DNA from 3 places in the Hymenobacter oligotrophus genome. Region 3 is predicted to be linked to each of the others. Evidence: riboswitches for the same ligand, from Rfam matches in the RefSeq annotation. Region 3 holds a riboswitch; each other region holds the start of a gene.
What was found. Region 3 has a riboswitch for S-adenosylmethionine ahead of D3Y59_RS10640 (O-acetylhomoserine aminocarboxypropyltransferase/cysteine synthase family protein). Riboswitches for the same ligand answer to the same signal wherever they lie in the genome.
Positions count from the first base shown of each region.

Region 1: another riboswitch for S-adenosylmethionine. It lies ahead of D3Y59_RS15340 (phosphoadenylyl-sulfate reductase); the one in region 3 lies ahead of D3Y59_RS10640 (O-acetylhomoserine aminocarboxypropyltransferase/cysteine synthase family protein).
Region 2: another riboswitch for S-adenosylmethionine. It lies ahead of D3Y59_RS06255 (amino acid permease); the one in region 3 lies ahead of D3Y59_RS10640 (O-acetylhomoserine aminocarboxypropyltransferase/cysteine synthase family protein).

Region 1 is NZ_CP032317.1:3,565,385-3,567,641, reverse strand. It holds gene D3Y59_RS15345 (TonB-dependent receptor) at 1-411, opposite strand, end outside; SAM riboswitch class I at 738-850, shown strand; gene D3Y59_RS15340 (phosphoadenylyl-sulfate reductase) at 1,107-1,904, shown strand; gene cysD (sulfate adenylyltransferase subunit CysD) at 2,036-2,257, shown strand, end outside.
Region 2 is NZ_CP032317.1:1,480,359-1,482,615, forward strand. It holds gene D3Y59_RS06255 (amino acid permease) at 1-941, opposite strand, end outside; SAM riboswitch class I at 1,277-1,369, opposite strand; gene D3Y59_RS06260 (EcsC family protein) at 1,463-2,185, opposite strand.
Region 3 is NZ_CP032317.1:2,480,302-2,482,558, reverse strand. It holds gene D3Y59_RS10640 (O-acetylhomoserine aminocarboxypropyltransferase/cysteine synthase family protein) at 1-1,010, opposite strand, end outside; SAM riboswitch class I at 1,387-1,497, opposite strand; gene D3Y59_RS10635 (LysM peptidoglycan-binding domain-containing protein) at 1,738-2,046, opposite strand; gene D3Y59_RS10630 (lipocalin family protein) at 2,256-2,257, shown strand, end outside.

The sequences.
Region 1 (2,257 bases), 1.1 Mb from region 3:
GCGCAGGTAGTGCACTTGGTTTACTTGCCAGGCCAGCCCTAGGTGCCAGCGCTCGGTGGGCTGCCACACCAATGTAGGCTGTATGTAAGGACGCAGGTATCGGCTCCGGATGTCGGTTTCACGCCCGCCTTCGAACCCCGAGGTGGCTGCGCGGCCACTGCCGTAGCCGGCTCCTGCGTACACCGCCAGCATTACCTCGTTGCCGGGCCACGCGTAGTACCCAAGGCCAACCTCGGCACTCCTAAACCGGGTGTCGCGGCCCGAGGCATAACGCAGCCCGCCCGCGGTTAGCGCCAGGTGGTTGGTAGCTGCCCAAGCCCCTTGCACTTCGGTGCCGTTGAGGCCGGTGCTGCCGCGCAGTTCCGCGGCTCCCTTCGCGCCCAGCACTGGCACATTGGCCGAATGCGGCATCAGGGCCGGGGCGCACCCGCCCAAGCCGCTTACCAGCGCTGCCGTAGCAACCGCAAAACAACTTACACGCACCCACATGCGCCCAGGAGCTACGCGCCAGTGCAATGGTTGCAGGCTACCTGAAATAAAACGGCGCCAATCTTTTACCAAGCAGCAAAATACCTGTCACAAACAGCCCAGTATTTGCTATCGACATTTCGTTTTTGAATAACAATTAACGCTGCAAACGATTGCTGCAGTAGCTAGATGATATTAGTTGAAAAGAATAATTTGGAAATACAAAAATTGCTTACCTACCTTTGCTTCATCAATTCTTCCCAGGATTGTTTTTATACAGAGGCGTGGAGAGAAAGGCTCCGTGAAGCGCCGGCAACCACGGGAAAGTCCCGAACGGTGCCAACCGAAAGGTCAGCGTAGCTAATTCCTGACCATATAAAAACAACGCACGCCGTGAACCTCATCATCACACCCCGCGCTACCGCCGCTGCCCCGCAGCAGGGCCTTTTCGGCTCCAACAGCCTGTGCTGTTGTTGCATGCCGATGCGCCGCGCGTGTTGTTGAGGTTTTCGCACCCTCCCTGCCCGCTTGCTGGAACGCCAACACCTAGGCTCCTACCGCCGGAGCATGCCCTAGGTCCGTTTGGCTTGGCCGCTTGAGCTTCGTTCGCCGCCTATTCCTCCAGCACCCCTCTCTTCTTGTCTTATCAGATCTGCTTTGCCTTGGGCAAACAGGTCGTAGCCCTGCTGCGCATGTCGACGTTAATCGATGCTCAGGTGGCGCAAATTCGTCAGCAATTAATTGGTGCTGATGCGTTGGATACGCTGCGCCTAATTGCAACTGAATTTGCTGGCAAAGCCGCTTTTTCTACCTCTTTCGGATTGGAAGATCAGGTAATTACGCACCTAATTTTTGCCCACGATTTACCCATCGAAGTATTTACGCTCGACACGGGCCGGAATTTTCAGGAAACCTATGCTACCTGGAGCAAAACCGTGCTCAAATACGGCAAGCGCATCCGGGCATATTACCCCGAGCACGGGCAGGTAGCTGCCTTGGTAGAGCGCCAAGGCCCGAACGGGTTCTACGAAAGCGTAGACGCCCGCAAGGCCTGCTGCCACGTGCGCAAAGTGGAGCCGCTGAGCCGCGCGCTGGTTGGTAAAGAGGCTTGGGTTACCGGCATTCGGGCTGAGCAATCGGCCAACCGCACCGGCATGCAGGTGGCCGAATACGACGCCAGCTACCAGCTGCTGAAGGTGAACCCGCTGCTCGACTGGACTTGGGAGCAGACCTGGGCCTTCATCCGCGAGTACAGCATTCCGCACAACCCCCTGCACTTGCAAGGCTTTGTGAGCATTGGCTGCGCGCCGTGCACCCGGGCCGTGAAGCCCGGCGAAGACTTCCGGGCCGGCCGCTGGTGGTGGGAAGATCAGTCGGCGAAGGAGTGCGGCCTGCACGCCACTACGCCTCCTGAGCTGTCAACTGTCAGCCATTAGCAATCAGCTTACGACCTAGGTAGCTAATAGCTGAAAACGAACAGCTAAAAGCTGCCGGCCCACCGCATTCCCCGCACTTCCTAATCCTCCAAAATTCGGCTGCACAGGCCGAACAGGCACCGCCTTGCCTTATGCCAACGCTCCCTCGTTTAGACTACCTCGATCGGCTCGAAGCCGAAGCCATCCATATCCTGCGCGAAGTGGCCGGGCAGTTTCAGCGCCCCGCGCTGCTGTTCTCGGGCGGCAAAGACTCCATCGCGCTGGTGCGCCTCGCTGAGAAGGCTTTCCGGCCTGGCAAGTTTCCGTTCCCGCTGGTGCACATTGATACCGGCCACAACTTCCCAGAAGTACTT
Region 2 (2,257 bases), 1.0 Mb from region 3:
TAGGGTGTTTTTTCGATGGCAATGGCCACCGGCGCGGCGCTGTTCTTAAACACGGTGAAGTTGGCGAGGCCCGTCATAACGTAGCCGAACAGCACGAACAGCACCGTGCACACCAGCAGCGAGCCAATGATGCCGATGGGCATGTTGCGCTGCGGGTTCTTGGCTTCTTGCGCCATGGTAGCCACAATATCGAAGCCGATGAACACGAAGAAAACCACGCCCGCCCCGCGCAAAATGCCGCTCCAGCCAAACTCGCCGAAGGTGCCCGTGTTGGCCGGAATGTACGGGTGGTAGTTGGCCGGGTCGATGTACTGCCAACCCAGAGCAATGAACACCAGCACCACCGACACCTTAAGGGCCACCACAATGGCATTAAACCACGCCGAGCCCTGCGTGCCGCGCGCAATAATGGCCGTAATGGCCAGCACAATGAGCACGGCGGGTAGGTTAACCAAGCCGCTCACGGTGCTGCCATCGGCCAGGGTAGCCGTTTCCCACGGCGACATCATGAGCTGCGGCGGCACGTGGAGGCCGTACTTGCTGAGGAACTTGCCCAGGTAGTTCGACCAGCTAATGGCCACGGTAGCGGCGCCCACGGAGTACTCCAGCACCAAATCCCAGCCGATAATCCAGGCAAATAGCTCGCCCATGGTGGCGTAGGAGTAGGTGTAGGCCGAGCCGGCCACCGGCACCATGGAGGCAAACTCGGCGTAGCACAAGGCCGAAAAGGCACACCCGATGGCAGCAATTACAAACGACAACGTGATGGCCGGGCCGGTGTGGTTGGCGGCAGCAATGCCCGTGAGCGAGAACAAGCCCGCCCCAATAATTACCCCTACCCCAATGGCAATGAGGTTGAACGGACCTAGGCTGCGCTTAAGCGTGTGCGTGCCGCTCTCTGCGGCTTCTTGCCGCAGCAGCTCCAATGATTTTTTAAGCATACAATGGTTGGTGCACGCGCTGCTGCACGTGCGAACGAAAATGCGCCGTGGCGCTGCTCCTGCCCTTGCTTAATGCAGCTGGGCGGGCAGCCGACCGGCAAATAGGAAAATGGTTACCGCAACGGGTGGGCGCGGCGTCAAGCAAGCCCTAGGTAGCTGCACTGGCGCTTAGGCGTGGCAGCTCGGCCTGGCCGCGCCGGCTGGCCTCAACAACAACAGCAACATGCGCAGCCAAGCCCATGCGCAGCCAAAGCAGCGCGGTTTAGCAAGCGAGGTGCAGAAGCACGGTGGAGACCAGAAACGGGGAAGTGGCAGAAAAAGCCCACAGCTACTTGTTTTTATATGGTCAGGAATTGGCACCGTTCCGGATGATCCGGAGGGTTGCCGGCGCTTCAGGGAGCCTGTCTCTCCACGCCTCTGTATAAAAACAATCCTTCAGAGCAAAGAATTGATGGGGCAAAGGTAGCCTGCAAACCGCCGATTGTGCAAACGCCCCGGTGCGCCTAGGTGCTTGGCGCCGCTCAGGAGGCCGGCAGCCGACGCATGCGGTAGCAGCTCATGGCCGTGTCGCCGAGCTGCTCGAGCAGGCGGTAGTTGGCGAGCAGGCCCACGGCTGCCCCCACCACGGGCAGCAATTGGGCCAGCTTGGCCAGGTCGATGTAGTCGCGGTATTCTTGCTGAAAGGTGCGCCAGTCGAAGGCGTTGACATCGGCGGGCAGGGTTTGGCGGTAGGCCTCCCAGTTGGCCAAGCGCTGGTACACCTCGTTGCGGGTTTGCTGGCTGCTGAAGGTTAGCTGAAACACGTGCAACAAGAACAGGCGCTCGGTGTAGTCGCGCACGTCGTGGCCGTAAAGTGCGGCAATGTCGAAAAGCAGTTTAAGCTTGATGCCGAGCAGCAGCGGAAAATCGGCCAGGCTCAGCAAAAACCCGCCCGCCCCGGTAACGGCACCCTCGGCGGCGGCGGTGTTGCGGTAGTACTTGATGCGCTGGCGCACCGCGGCCTCGCGCTGGGCCAAGGCCGCGTGTTGCAGGGGTTGCCGCGTGGTGTGCATCGAGCCGAACAGCACGCCGCGCACCATTTGCTTGATAGCCGTGGTGAGTGCTTGGTGCACACGCTCGGGCAGCAACGCGTTCAGGCGGGTTTGCACGTGGCGCGCAAAGCGGTTGAGGGCCGAGGGCGGCCGCTGCATGCGCTGCTGCCACGCGCGAAGCTCTTGGTAGGCTTGCTGTTCGTCGGGGGTCATGGGGCGAGTGGCTTGGATTACGCAGCCGCGGGTACCCAATCTTACCCAAGTTGGCAGGCGGGGGTTGGGGTT
Region 3 (2,257 bases):
AGTTGGTGGTAGGGGCTACTCTTCAGGCCAGGGTAGTTCACGGCTTCTACCTGCGGGTGCGCCTCCAGCCACTCGGCAATTTTTTGGGCGTTTTCCACGGTGCGGTCCACGCGCAGGCTCAGCGTTTCGAGGCCGATGAGCAGCTGCCAGGAGTTGAACGGGCTCTGCGACGGACCGAAGTCGCGCAGGCCTTCTACCCGGGCCCGGATGATAAAGGCAATGTTGCCGAAGGGGCCATTCTTGCCGAATACGTCGTTGAACACTAAGCCGTGGTAGCCTTCGCTCGGCTCCGTAAACTGCGGAAATTTGCCGTTGCCGAAATCGTACTTGCCACCATCCACAATCACGCCCCCGATAGAAGTGCCGTGCCCGCCAATCCATTTCGTGGCCGACTGCACCACAATGTGCGCGCCGTGCTCGAGCGGGCGGAACAAGTAGCCACCCGCCCCGAAGGTGTTATCCACAATCAGCGGAAGGTCATGCTTGTTGGCAATGGCCGCAATGGCTTCAAAATCCGGGATGTTGAAGCCAGGGTTGCCGATGGTTTCGAGGTACAGCGCCTTGGTGTTTTCGTCGATCAGGCGCTCAAAGCTCTCGAGGTTGTCGCCGTCGGCAAAGCGCACCTCGATACCTAGGCGCTTAAAGGCTACTTTGAATTGATTATAGGTGCCGCCGTACAGGAAGGAGGTCGACACGAAGTTGTCGCCGGCCTGTAGGATGTTGTTCAGGGCAATAAACTGCGCCGCCTGCCCCGACGAGGTAGCCAGTGCCGCCACACCGCCTTCGAGCGCCGCCACCCGCTGCTCGAACACGTCGGTGGTGGGGTTCATCAGGCGGGTATAAATGTTGCCAAACTCCTTTAGCGCAAACAAGTTGGCGCCGTGCTCAGCATTCTTGAATACGTAGGATGTAGTTTGAAACAGCGGCACTGCGCGGGCACCCGTGGTAGGGTCGGGTTGCTGGCCGGCGTGGAGTTGCAGGGTCTCGAAGTGCAGGTTTTGCTGGGACATGATGAGGCTGAGAAAGGGGGTTGTGGATTGCGAAATCGATGCGGAAAACCGGCCACGCCAAGCCCGAAGCCGCGTGCGCCGAAGTGGTGGCTAGCCGCAAGCCCAGTGAAAACCTAGGGTGCGACGAAGCCACGTGCCGCCGAGCAGGGGCGGCCAAAATGTAGAGTGGGAGGGGTAGGGGCGGGCTTTAAGCGCCCGCGGGGCTAACTACCAACAACAGCAACAACACACCGCTGCGGCAGCACGCATAGCTTGCGGCTGCATCATGGTCGCGGGGGCGGGGCGAACGGCTACAAGCATAGCTGTAGCGGGCGCCGCGGTAGCGCGGAACTGCGAAAGAGTGTGGTAGGGGTGCGGGTAGGTATCCATAGCACGCTATTTATTTGTCCCCTCGGTGGGGGCAGGACTTGGCACCTGCCGGCTTGTGCGTTGCCGGTGGTTGCCAGCGGGTCATCGAGCCTGTTCTCTCGCCGCTTCGGAATAAACCATGCTTCAAAAAACGCCGGGCCGTAAGCCGGGCTGGCACAAAGGTAGTACCGGTTGCCTAAAACGCAAATCCGGCAAAAAGTTTTTTCAGAGTGATGAAAACTGTAAGTCTAATAACTGAATGCTGATGTGTAATTCATTTGCAATCAGCAATTTGCTTTGTCTGATAGCGGGCCAAGTAGTCATAAAAAAACGCCTAGGGGTCGGACCTAGGCGTTGCAGTTCTGGGAGTAAGCTGGGCTTACAATTTGGGCAGCTTCAGCACCTGGCCCACCTCGATGTGGTCGGGGTTGGAGCCAATCGTCGACTTATTGGCGTCGTAAATCTGGTGCCACTTGGAGGCGTCGCCGTAATGCTTTTTGGCAATTTTCGAGAGCGAATCGCCGCTTACTACGGTATAGCTTTCGCCTTGCGCGGCGGCAGGTTGTGCTTGCTGAGCTTGTTGCGGATTGCCAAAGAAATCGGCCGCGCCGCCAGCTGGCTTTTGGGGTTGCGTAGGTTGTACGGGCTTTTTCTCGCCCTTATCGCTGAGGAAATCGAACAGTCCCATGGTTGTGAGGTCTAGGTAAGTAGGTGCGGAACAGAGCGTTGGGGCTTAAGTAAGCGCCCATTGGCTCGGCTTGGGTGTACGCACCCTGCCGCAGATAGTTGCGCGCTTAACCCTTTGCAGCAAGGCGCGTAAGTAACGGCGCAGCGCTTGCCAACTCGGCCGCGCGGCACCCGCCGAACTCTTCTGTTCTATTTCATTCCAGACACCCCAT